3 regions of the Paenibacillus sp. 1781tsa1 genome follow, and region 1 is predicted to be linked to each of the others. Evidence: predicted binding sites of a transcription regulator. Region 1 holds the regulator's gene; each other region holds the start of a gene.
The links. The regulator Rex, encoded in region 1, represses fermentation and respiration genes when NADH is low (regulators of the CRP and FNR family bind a similar motif). The targets are predictions, from matches to a motif close to TTGTGAAATATTTCACAA.
Positions count from the first base shown of each region.

Region 2: a site for Rex is predicted at 1,693-1,710, ahead of NKT06_RS29720 (cytochrome ubiquinol oxidase subunit I). Genes of this name have one in related genera too.
Region 3: a site for Rex is predicted at 2,071-2,088, ahead of adhE (bifunctional acetaldehyde-CoA/alcohol dehydrogenase). Genes of this name have one in related genera too.

Region 1 covers NZ_JAMYWY010000001.1:4,445,732-4,450,025, forward strand. Annotated here, with positions in the region: gene NKT06_RS19975 (cell wall elongation regulator TseB-like domain-containing protein) at 1-430, opposite strand, end outside; gene NKT06_RS19980 (amidohydrolase) at 470-1,774, opposite strand; gene NKT06_RS19985 (redox-sensing transcriptional repressor Rex) at 1,761-2,414, opposite strand; gene dinG (ATP-dependent DNA helicase DinG) at 2,633-4,294, opposite strand, start outside.
Region 2 covers NZ_JAMYWY010000001.1:6,646,969-6,651,262, reverse strand. Annotated here, with positions in the region: gene NKT06_RS29730 (glycosyltransferase) at 1-36, opposite strand, end outside; gene NKT06_RS29725 (tetratricopeptide repeat protein) at 33-1,325, opposite strand; gene NKT06_RS29720 (cytochrome ubiquinol oxidase subunit I) at 1,832-3,247, shown strand; gene cydB (cytochrome d ubiquinol oxidase subunit II) at 3,192-4,247, shown strand; gene cydD (thiol reductant ABC exporter subunit CydD) at 4,249-4,294, shown strand, end outside.
Region 3 covers NZ_JAMYWY010000001.1:4,634,521-4,638,814, forward strand. Annotated here, with positions in the region: gene adhE (bifunctional acetaldehyde-CoA/alcohol dehydrogenase) at 1-1,990, opposite strand, end outside; gene NKT06_RS20930 (Crp/Fnr family transcriptional regulator) at 2,421-3,137, shown strand; gene NKT06_RS20935 (hypothetical protein) at 3,226-3,939, opposite strand; gene NKT06_RS20940 (hypothetical protein) at 4,138-4,294, opposite strand, start outside.

The sequences.
Region 1 (4,294 bases):
ACACATATATTCCATTCACAACTCCGGGCATGATTCGTTTAATCTCACCGGCAGGAACTTCGGAACTAAAGCGATTGCGTATCTGTGCTTCGGACATCCCATTCTGCAGCAGTTCACTGTGTACAGCGTTAGCACCTGTAGCAGGTTGATTGTTTGCATCGAATTTAACCCAGACCATTACATCCTGGTTATCCTTGTTTTTGCCGATCAGGGTCCAGTAGATGTTGTCAGAGCCTTCTTTATCTCCCCAGATGTACTTACGCAGTTCATCATAAGATGTAATGCCCAGTTTCTCCTGTGCTGCCTGTATGGCGAGCGCTTCTTCCTTACGCTGGTCCTGTGTGACATACACGTAATAACGCTGAAGCCCAAACAGAATCAGAACCAGTGCAAGCAGCGAAATCCATATCCACTTCTTTTTTTTCTTCAAAAGCCGAACTTCCTTTCCCTATGATGCTCTGCAATGCAATTAACGAGCAAGCAAACCATCAAATGCCAATTGAGACTCACGCAAAATGCGCTCTTCATCCAGCGTCAGACATTCGCCATGTTTGACCACTTGTTTTCCATCTACCCATACATGCTCCACATCTTTGGCAGAGGCCGAATAGATCGTATGTGAGATCAGGTCTGTATGTGGGTAGAAGTGTGCCTGTTCAATGTCCAGGGCGATGAAATCAGCCTTCATGCCTACCTGAAGCGCTCCGGTATTGTTCAGGAAGATGGATTTAGCACCATATGAAGTTCCGAGTAGTAACGCTTCGCCCGCTGGCACTGCCGTCGGGTCACCAGACACACCTTTGTGGATCAATGCAGCCAGTCTCATTTCCTCAAACATATCCAGGTTGTTGTTGCTTGCCGGTCCGTCTGTTCCGAGTGACACGGTAACTCCTGCTTTCAGCAACGCAGGTACCCGCGCAACACCGGAAGCAAGTTTCAGGTTACTTCCCGGGTTATGGGATACAGCCACATCATGGCGGGCCAAAATTTCAATCTCTTCATCATTCAGATGCACCGCATGTGCAACCAGGGATGGACGGGAGAAAAAGCCCAGTTTCTCCAGATGTGCCACAGGACGCAGTCCATAGTCTGTAACGTTCTGCTCCACTTCACGCAGCGTTTCCGACATATGTGTATGCAGAGGAAGGTTAAGGTCATTCGCGACCTGTACAAGCTTCTCTATGTAGTCAGGAGGGCATGTATATGGTGCGTGTGGCGAGATTACGGTTGTGATGCGACCATCTGCCTGTCCATTCCACTCACGTGCAAACGCTGCCGACTCCTCCAGCTTCCGCAATTGCTCTTCTTCCGAACACAACCCGATTACACCACGTGCCAGTGCTGCTCTAACACCGGATTGTTCCACAACTTTGGCAACTTGATCCATGTGATCATACATATCCAGGAAAGCTGTAGTTCCGCCTTTCAACATTTCAAGCACGGATAGCGAAGTTCCCCAATATACGTCTTGTGAAGTCATTTTCGCTTCCATCGGCCACATTTTTTCCTGCAACCATACTTGCAACGCAAGATCGTCTCCGTGTCCTCTGAGCAACGACATCGCTGCATGACCATGCGTATTGATCAGACCCGGCAGGAAAAACAATCCTTTTCCATCCACTTTGGTGCAATTTTCGTCTCCATCCGGCAATGTCTCACCAATATGCACAATCTTGTCATTCTCAACAACCATGTATCCATGAACCACATTCCATGTTGTGCCTTCATTTACAGCAAATTTGCCGTTATGAATTACCCATCTATTTGTTGTCATCTTCCTCGTCGTCCTTTCCAGTCTCCAAGTAATAGGCCAAACTAAGCAGATCCGTTGTAAAGTCAGCATGGTGAATGCGGATATGTGGCGGTGTTTTTAGAATGGTTGGTGCAAAATTAAGAATTGCTTCGATTCCGGATTCAATAAGCTGATCGGCTACATTTTGAGCTTCCGTATCTGGAACTGTAATAATCCCGATGCGGATGTTATCCGTCTTAACCGCTTCCGTCAATTCATTCATTGGTTTTACCGTCAAACTGTTGATTTGACTACCAATCTTCGGTCCATATGCATCGAATACAGCAACAATCTTCATGTTGTCTTTCAGATATGCGTTGTAGTTGGACAAGGCCTGTCCGAGGTTACCCGCGCCTACCAGAGCTACATTAATTTGCTGATCAATTTTGAGAATGTGACGAATTTTCTCGATCAAATAGGATACATCATATCCGATCCCTTTTCGACCAAAATCACCGAAGTAAGCCAGGTCTTTTCGAATTTGGGCAGGATTCAGATCCAGCCTCTGTCCAAGCTCTTGAGAAGAAACAGTAGCCACCTCACGCTGATGCAACTCGTTCAAATAGCGCAAGTATACAGGCAGACGTCGTACCACCGCTTCCGAAATTTTATCCGATTTCATTCTTGCTCCCCCTTACCAATGCCACGATAAAATAATAGATGAAAAGATGAGCATTCTGTATAAACTCCAAGATAGACGTGACATTTTATACAGAATGCTCCTTGTAATTTAGGTTATAAGTTCTTACGTGCAACTGCATTAATCGGATACGGAAATATCTAATAAAGTTTAACGCCAAATGATCGTGTCATGCAATGATATAACGAACAAAACAACCATTATTCTTGTTCATTAACAGGTTTTTCTAACCACTCGGTAATTCGTGGAACCATCTGCTCCGTGAGCATATGCTCCATTTTGGGACCAGGTAATGAATATAAAAAGAATTTGCCATAGTACGCTTCAATCACACGTGTATCATAAACAATGACAATACCTCTGTCCTTCGCTGTACGCACCAATCGGCCAAATCCTTGCTTGAAACGAATGACCGCTTGCGGCACAGACAGTTTCATAAATGGATTTTTCTTTTGCTCCTGGAGCAACTCACTCTTGGCTTCCACCAACGGATGATTCGGCGGCTGGAAAGGCAGGCGCACAATAGCGAGACAGGTCAGTGCTTCTCCCGGGATATCTACACCCTCCCAGAAGCTGCTCGTGCCCAAGAGTACCGTAGCTTTGGCATCCTGGAACCTGCGAGTCAACTTGGAGCGGCTTCCACTGTCCACACCTTGGCCCAACAACGAGATGTCGTTACCAGACAGTGCCTCCTTCAGCGGATCATAGACCTGTCGCAGCATCTTGTATGAAGTAAACAGAACCATCATGCGTCCACGCGTGGAAATTGCGGTCTCTGCAAGTGATTGCACCAGCATATTGACAAAGTGCGCATCACCCACACTGCCTTTCACACTTGGGAAATCACGGGGAATCACTAGAAGTGCCTGATCGCGATAATTGAATGGTGACGGCAGCATCGACGTTAACAGCCGATTATTCTCGGAGGCTTCCTGTAAGCCAAGCTGCTCAATCATGAACTGGAATGACTTATCTACAGATAGCGTAGCCGATGTAAGCACAACACTTTTCTTTTTATCAAAGAACAAATCCTTCAGTTGTGCACTGACATCTACAGGTACGGCATACAGTTGAAGAGATTTACTTCGGAACTGACCGCTGGCTTCCATCCAGTACACCGTTTTGGCATCATCCATACGCATGAAGAATCGCAGATTCTCCTTCAATGTGGTCAGATCTTTCAGCAATCCTGTAATGTCCGTAATCAGACTATCCGATTGATAGTCATCCTGATCCTCTTTCACCTCAAGCAGCAATTTGTCCCCTTTGCGAACCAAATCGCCCAGAGTCACATAGATCTGGTTCTCCAGATCCTGCAACTCCTGCCATTTCGCAGGTTTCTGAGATGCCTTCAGGCGCAGGGAAAATTGCCCTGTCTCTCCCGGTGAAGCATCACTTCGTTCAGGCAAAAGACCGAACAGGGCATCGCTCATACGATCCCACAGTTCCTTAACCTCAACAGCTAGCGGGAACATCTGATCCACCATGGAGCCCCATTGCACCGAATTTTCATGCCCGGATAACTGCGAACGAAGCATAGGCAGTTGTCCATTACGACTGTCTTTAAACAGACGGGTCAGGGTATGAACCAACGTGAAATATTTCATATGCATTCCAAGATGTTTACCAGCTACATCCTCCAGATGATGGGCCTCATCGATCACAAGACTCTCATAGGCTGGCAACAGCTGATGTGCTGCTTTGACATCCGTAAACAGTTTGGAGTGATTGGTAATTACGATATCAGACAACCCGGCCTCATGTTTGGCGCGATGATAGAAACATTTGCGGAACCATGGGCAGGATCTTCCCAGACAGGACTCAGATTCGCTCTGTACCGTCTCCCAGAAGTCGCCTCCGCG
Region 2 (4,294 bases), 2.2 Mb from region 1:
CAACTGTTGTCTGCGCTTCTTCGGGTCCAGCATCATGGCACCTCCCCAAGCAATTGCTGTACAGCATGATCCAACAGCTCCAGCTCGACAATCCGGGCGAGGGCATCTTCATCCTCCAGTGCCGTTTCGAGAAAATGTCTGACTGCCCCGTGTCTGTCCCCTCGCAGAGCCAGGGCAATTCCGGATAATTGCTGATAATCTTGGCGACTGGCATCATCCTGAATATCGACTGCATGCACCAGAGCCAGTGCCTCTTCCACGCGTCCTGTCTCCTGATAAATGCGGAATTTCCAATGTCTCGCGGTTTCTCCGCCAAGTTCGTCCAGGATGCGCAGCGCGGTTCCGTAATCATCGTTCATACGCAATAATTCCGCTCGTACAAGTTGATCTTCTCCTGCCTCCAACCAGCGACATAACTGTTCATAATGATGTCGTTCCTGTTCGTCGGCTGCACTAATTCCGTACACCAGCAAGGCGTCCTCCAACTGCCCGGCCCGGGCATGGATGGCAGACAGGAAGCGATAGTGGGAGAGCACACAATCACTACGACCATTCATGACTGCATGGGTGAATGCTTCTTGTAACGAATGGATGGCCCGAGGATCTTCAAGCAAGTACTCATAAGCTGCCAGCAAAAAGGATATGGTCTCATGTGCACCTGCTTTGGCTCGAAGCTGGCGATAGAAGTCGGCACGTACACTGCATTGAAGCAGGGTGACGCTATCCGGAGTGCCTGACAGGATCTGCCGCAGCGCATGCAGGAAGAACAGTTCGTAGTCCCGGAGAGGGACTTCGAGATCATCCTTTTGCATCGTACCCGCGGGTGAATGATCTTCGCCTCCTAGCCAGATGGCGCGTACGCCTTGGAATAACAGCTTCATATATCGTGTTTCGGAGGATGTACCGACCAGATCGGCGATGCCCACCAGTTTGGAAATACTGCTCTCCCACAGGGGGGAAGATGCTTCGTCTCCGGCAGGCTCAGGGAGCAGGGCAATACATAGCTCTGGTTCCAGCGAAGCTGCAGCCATGAGCCAGTAGGGATGAGTAACCACTGCCACGGTGCGGGGTTCCAGCAATAGCTGCTCGGCTTCAGATAGGGAGATCACGGTGATAACCGCAGGTACATCCACTGTTTGCGTCAGGCTGCTGACATAGTAGACCTCGCCCTCGATCGACAGCAGTGCAGCAATATCGGGATAGGGAAAGGATGACCATCCTCCTTTGCGAGGGAAGAGAACATATCGTACAGGGGGCTGTGCTGCGCTGGCCTTATCCGGGCTGGCTTCGGATTCTTCACCTGGTAACGGCACAGGTTTTTCCATGAATCGCTCACCTCACCTTGACTGTAATATGGAGCGTCTTTCGCTATGCATGTGCTTCATGCTTCCACTTCATATGTAAAGCCATTACGGCACTTCGCATGATATGCCTGAGACTAACATATGGGCATTCCGTCCCAAACATGAGTATCTTCCATGAATAGATGAAGTAGGCAAGCTTTTATAGAGTTTTCCTGCGCTCCGCTACCCCATTTCCAACTGCATTCCACCTTCTCGGATCTCGGTACTAAAAACCTCATTTTTTGAATCTGCACTAAAGCAGCTAAAAGTATTATGAGATTGCTTCAAATAGGCTGAATTTTATCCTTTGTGTGACCGAGGTCACTTTTTTTTGCTCTGGAGACGAAGATTGTGATAATTCTCACATGTATAAAATAGGGAATCTGGCACAATACGTTCATCAACGTATTTGGCGGACAGACAGCGAAGGTGCAGCTTCAATGCCAAATACGCATACTGCGAAGTGAACAGAAAGAAGGGGTAACGGTATGGATCCGATTATGTTATCGCGTATCCAATATGCACTTACAACGATCTTCCATTTCTTCTTTGTCCCGCTATCCATCGGTCTTGTACTGTTGGTTGCGATCATGGAGACGTTGTACGTTGTTAAGGGGAAGGAAATCTACAAAACGATGGCCAAGTTCTGGGGCAAGCTGTTCCTGATTAACTTTGCCGTTGGGGTTGTCACAGGTATTCTGCAAGAATTCCAGTTCGGCATGAACTGGTCCGAGTACTCTCGGTTTGTGGGGGACGTGTTTGGTGCGCCACTGGCGGTTGAAGCGTTACTCGCGTTTTTTATGGAGTCTACATTTATTGGTTTGTGGATATTCGGATGGGATCGTTTGTCCAAAAAAGTGCATCTGGCCTGCATTTGGCTGGTGTTTGTCGGGACATTCCTGTCCGCACTGTGGATTCTGGCAGCCAATTCATTTATGCAGCATCCCGTCGGGTTTGAGATCAACAACGGCCGAGCCGAGATGAATGATTTCCTGGCACTGATCACGAATGGTCAGCTTCTCGTCGAATTCCCACATACAATCTTCGGGGCATTGATGACAGGGGCTTTCGTCGTAACCGGGATAAGTGCTTACAAATTGATGAAGAAACAGGATGTGGAGATTTTCCGTAAATCGTTTAATATTGCGATCATCATTGGACTTGTTTCTTCATTGGGTGTAGCTTTCTCCGGGCATTTCCAGGCGCAATATCTGGTGGAGACACAGCCGATGAAGATGGCAGCCAGTGAAGGCACATGGACGACGACAGAAGATCCGGCACCATGGACGGTGGTTGCTTTTATCGATCCGGATAAACAGGAGAATACCGGTGAGATCAAAATCCCTGGATTGCTCAGTTACCTGTCCTACAGCAAGTTCTCCGGCAGTGTCACAGGCATGAAGGAGCTTCAAGCCGAGTATGAGCAGACGTATGGACCGGGGAATTACATCCCACCGGTACGAACAACGTTCTGGAGTTTCCGCATTATGATCGCAGCAGGTGGCTTAATGATTTTGTTATCCCTGTATGGTACGTTACTGGCCATGCGCAAGAAGCTGGAGGTTGCAGGAAAGTGGTTCATGCGTCTGATGGTATTTGCTATTTCTCTGCCATTTATCGCTAATACATCTGGTTGGATCATGACCGAGGTTGGCAGGCAGCCGTGGACGGTGTTTGGCTATATGACGACCGAAGCCGGTGTCTCACCGAACGTATCCGCAGGAATGATTCTGTTCTCTACCATTGCTTTTACCGCCGCGTATACGGTGCTTGGAATCGTGATGGTATACCTGTTCGTACGTGAGATCAAGGCTGGGCCATTTGCGGTCGATAAGCCGGAAGATCACGATGAATCGGCCGATCCGTTCGGCGTGGATGGAGGTTATTCCGTTGTCACTAAGTGAGTTGTGGTTTTTGCTGATTGCCGTATTGTTTGTCGGTTTCTTCTTTTTGGAAGGTTTTGATTTTGGTGTAGGGATGTCTACAGGCATTATTGCCAAAACGGACCGTGAACGCCGGACCCTGATCAACTCGATTGGTCCCTTCTGGGATGGTAACGAAGTATGGCTGATTACAGCAGGGGGCGCGATGTTTGCCGCCTTCCCGCACTGGTATGCCACGATGTTCAGTGGCTTCTACCTGCCGCTTGTGGTCGTGTTACTCGCCTTGATTGGTCGCGGGGTTGCCTTCGAATTCCGCAGTAAAATGAAACAGCAGCGCTGGCGCAAAACATGGGATATCATCATTGTGGTATCCAGCGCGCTCCTTCCTTTCCTGTTCGGCGTAGTCTTTGCTACGTTCATGAAGGGTCTGCCTATTGATGGAGAGATGCAGTTGCGTGCAGGATTCTTCGATATTGTTAATCCGTACACCGTGATTGGCGGTTTGAGTGTAACCCTGCTGTGTCTGGTTCATGGATTACTGTTTGCCTCACTACGAACAGTCGGGGAACTCAGAGAGCGTGCCTTGAATACAGCGCAAAAATTGATGCTGCCGCTGGCTGCGCTGCTTGCCGTGTATGCGATATTGACGTATTTCATGACCGATGTGTTCGCCGTTCGCGGTTGGGCACTGTGGATCATGGTTGTACTTGGCGCAGTCGCGCTTGCACTTGCGGCATACTTCGTTCGTCAGAAGCATGAAGGCTGGGCTTTTGGTATGACAGGTGCTGTGATTGCAATTGCCTTTGCCTCTGTATTTATCGGTCTGTTCCCAAGAGTCATGGTGAGTTCGTTTGGTTCTGCATTTGACCTGACCGTATACAATGCGGCATCTGGTGCGTATTCATTAAAAGTCATGACGATTGTGGCTTGTACACTGCTGCCATTTGTTCTTGGTTATCAGATCTGGAGTTATTATATCTTCCGCAAACGCCTGAACGAGCAGCACCACCTGGAGTACTGATATGGAACGGGGGCTGCTGAAGCTGCCGGGCATCCGGCCAGTACTCG
Region 3 (4,294 bases), 190 kb from region 1:
TCAGTACGTCCATACCTGTATCGGCAACGGCTGTTCTAGGCAGGGAGTATACGAATTCCGGATCGACAATCGCTACGTCTGGTGTCAGTTCATAGTCGGCCAACGGATATTTGGTGTTACCTTGATTTTTATCTGTAATAACTGCGAACGATGTTACTTCTGAACCTGTACCGGATGTCGTTGGAATCGCTACAAATTTCGCTTTTACGCCGAGACGTGGATATTTGTAGATCCGTTTGCGGATATCCATGAATTTTTGTTTCAGATCGTTAAAGTCCGTGTCCGGATATTCATAGAACAACCACATCGCTTTCGCAGCATCCATCGGTGATCCACCGCCGAGTGCGATAATGCAGTCTGGCTGGAAGCGGCGCATCATTTCGGTACCGCGATCTACCGTTGTTGTGGATGGATCTGGCTCAACATCGGAGAATACTTCGATCGCTACTGGCATTTGGCGTTGACGCAGATAGTGTTCTACCTTTTCAACATATCCAAGTTTCACCATCATGGCATCCGTAATAATCGCTACACGTGTGATGTCAGGCATTTTGGCAAGATACTGCGTTGCCCCTTTTTCGAAGTAGACTTTGTTCGGCACTTTGAACCATTGCATATTCACGGTACGGCGAGCCACCCTTTTCACATTGATTAAGTTCACTGCGGTTACGTTGGAAGAAGTCGAGTTACGTCCATATGATCCGCATCCCAGCGTCAATGATGGCATATTCGTGTTGTAGATATCCCCGATGGCACCGTGTGTAGATGGTGAATTCACAATAATCCGTCCAGTTTGCAGACGATCTGCGAATTTTCCGATTACTTCTTCATTCGTTGAGTGGATAACCGAGGAGTGACCCATGCCGCCAAAAGCAACCACTTCTGCTGCACGTTCAATTCCCTCTGCTGCCGTTTTAACTTTGTAACAAGCCAGTACTGGACTTAATTTCTCTGCCGACAATGGGAATTTGGTACCTACCCCTTCAATCTCGGCTACAAGAATTTTGGTGCCTGCTGGAACTTCAATACCGCACATCTTCGCAATGCTCACCGCAGATTGACCAACAATCGCCGGGTTCACTGCACATTTCTCGGCATTAATTGCACCTGCTGTCAATTTTGCTGCTTCATCTTTGTTAACAAAGTAACAGCCATTCGCAATCATTTTTTTCTTCACTTGATCAAAGATCGGTTCTTCAATGATGACCGCTTGCTCGGAAGCACAGATCATACCGTTGTCGAAGGATTTGGACAGGATCAAATCCGTCACTGCCTGATTGATATCCGCACTTTTCTCGATAAAGCAAGGAACGTTACCCGGTCCTACGCCCAGTGCGGGTTTACCACAGCTGTACGCTGCACGTACCATGCCTGATCCGCCTGTTGCCAGAATGAGAGCCACATCATTATGATTCATCAGTTCGTTCGTACGATCCATGGAAGGATCATCAATCCATTGAATACAGTCTGCTGGTGCACCATGTTTCACAGCCGCTTCTAGCAGGATTTTGGCAGCTTCCCGGCTACAATTCTGTGCAGATGGGTGGAAACCAAAGATGATCGGGTTACGCGTCTTGATGGAAATCAGTGCCTTAAACATCGTTGTTGATGTTGGATTGGTTACTGGTGTAATCCCCATGATGATGCCGACTGGCTCCGCAATTTTCTGGAAGCTCTCATATTCGTTATCTTCAATCACACCTACGGTTTTGTCATACTTGATGCTGTGGTACACATATTCTGTTGCAAATATATTTTTGGTGATTTTATCCTCATACACTCCGCGGCCTGTTTCTTCTACAGCCATCTTGGCGAGCATCATGTGTTTATCCAGACCCGCAAGCGCCATGGCTTGCACAATCCGGTCAATCTGCTTCTGGTCCATTTTCATGAATGCGGCGTGTGCTTTATTCGCTTTGTCGATTAACGTTTGAATATACTGACCTGCTGTCGGTTCTTTTGCTGGGGCGACTTCGTTCTTTACAGCCATCTCCCTCATCCTCCTAAAGGTTCGTATTGGTTTGTCTCTCTCGTTTACATTCACATCGTAACATGACCATAAATTTAATTATGTGATTTTTTTCACAAAGTATAACAAATTTAATTTAAGTTTTGTAGTGTCCTTCATACAACCATTTTCACTTCCTATTTAAAATATAGGGCTGTAAAATTCATGCTCTCCATTAAAAGTGAATTTTATCACAATGTTTGAAATTTCGTCATTTTTGCCCCCTTTCCTTCCCCCTCAAACGGTAAGATTAGGTATATACTGAACTTAAAAATTGAACCACCGCAATTTGTACCGTCCTTCCTCCCGGCCGAGATGACCCTGATCAGGACGGCAACGGTTTGCGGCAAACCTCGGAGACTACTGGAAACTACAGAATGTCGTCCGATGGACACAAAGGGGAGATAGACTTATGATAGAACTAACTACTGTACTGGAAAAACGCGGCAATACCAACTGTTTCTCGGAAGCGAATTTCAACCATCTGCTGGTTACCATGAAAGATAGAACCTATCCGGAAGGTACACATCTGTACTGGGAAGGAGACGTCTCTGACAAACTTTATTATATGAAACGGGGCCGTGCCCAGATCACCAAATCCACGGATGAAGGCAAGGAATTGATCATGTACATGTATCAGTCCGGTGATATGATTGGGCAGGCTGATCCGTTCTTCGGATCGAAACACAGCTTCTCGGCGGAAGTGCTGGAGGATAGTGAGATTGGTGTACTGGAGCATAAAGACCTGGAGATGCTGATCTGCCAACACTGTGACTTTGCGATCGACTTTATGAAATGGATGGGCATCCACCATCGGTTGACACAGACGAAGTTCCGGGATCTCATGTTATATGGCAAACCGGGTGCCCTCTGCTCCACCCTCATTCGGTTGTCGAATTCGTATGGTGAGCCTCATGGTGAGCATGTCATTATTCACAAAAAAATTACCCACACGGACCTGTCTAATATGATTGGAGCCACCCGTGAAAGTGTAAACCGCATGTTAAGCGATCTGCGCAAGAAAGATGCGATTGAATATGATAATGGCATGATTGTCATCAAAGATCTGAAGATGCTGCAAGGGATCTGTCACTGTGAACTTTGCCCGAACGAGATCTGTCGTATCTAATATTTGACTATGCAAATCGGATGTTGCTTATATATTTTAATGAAAAAAGCCCAGTTCTCCTAAATAGAGATTGGGCTTCTTGGTATGCTTAGGATGCATTGGTCAATTCAAGCTTCACCGCATCACGTGGATTCAATTTCATGTCCAAGCCATTTTCCATTAGTTCTTTGTCATTCACCATAATGACCCACCGCTCATTCATGCGGGGTGTGACATTCTCGACCGAAACGACGAACTTGTTATTCTCCGACATTCTTACAATTCCGCTGGACTTCAACACATCGCGAACGGTGCACTCTTGAACGTAGACTCCGGCATATTGACGATTGAGGGTTGGCATAATGTTTCCACCGCTAACCTTGAGTAACGTTGTCTGATATGCAACGCCATCCCCCCCACTGTCAGCGGCTTTCACGTAAATAATCACTTCATCTTTGGCATGAAGCTCCATGTCCCAATCTTCCTGTTCAATATCCTTGCCGTTCAACTTCACAGCCCAGCTAAGCGAAGAATCCAGAGAAACTTCACCGACGGATTGAATCCGTTTGCCATCTGCCGTAAAATCAACCAGTCCGCTATTGAGTAATGCTTTTTTGAGTGTCAAACCCTCACTAAAATCTCGCTTAATGGACTTTGTTGCATCAGGCAAAAACGTACTGCCATCTACAGCCACTGTAATCGTATTCGCTGTTTCTGTCTCCTTGACAATTGGCTGCTCAGAAGGCTGTGTCTCACTACAACCAGCCAAGATCGCCAGTAGGAGCAAACATACACCTATGTAACCGGGGATTTTCTTCATCATGTAGGTAACACCACCCTGCGTAAAATCATTCACCCTGTTGTCCATAACCTCTATTATGGCACAACCTTCAGCAAAAAAAAGTGTCAAAGCCGTTACTTTTTATAGGGTACCGCCTCCAAATAAGGCTTGTACAAGAAAGAGAGCCTGCACACAGGCTCTCCAATCTAAATCATTTTTATGTTCTGATTGGTTACGTTATCACTGGACACTAGCCTGCATGTATGTCCGTCCTCCATCGCCATCTTTCAGATATGGATTAAGTCCGAAGAACTGCTCCTCAGATACATATACACCTGTCAGCAATCGCCCTTCAAGCAATCCACCGTCCACCTGCACGCAACATGAAGGTGCGTCT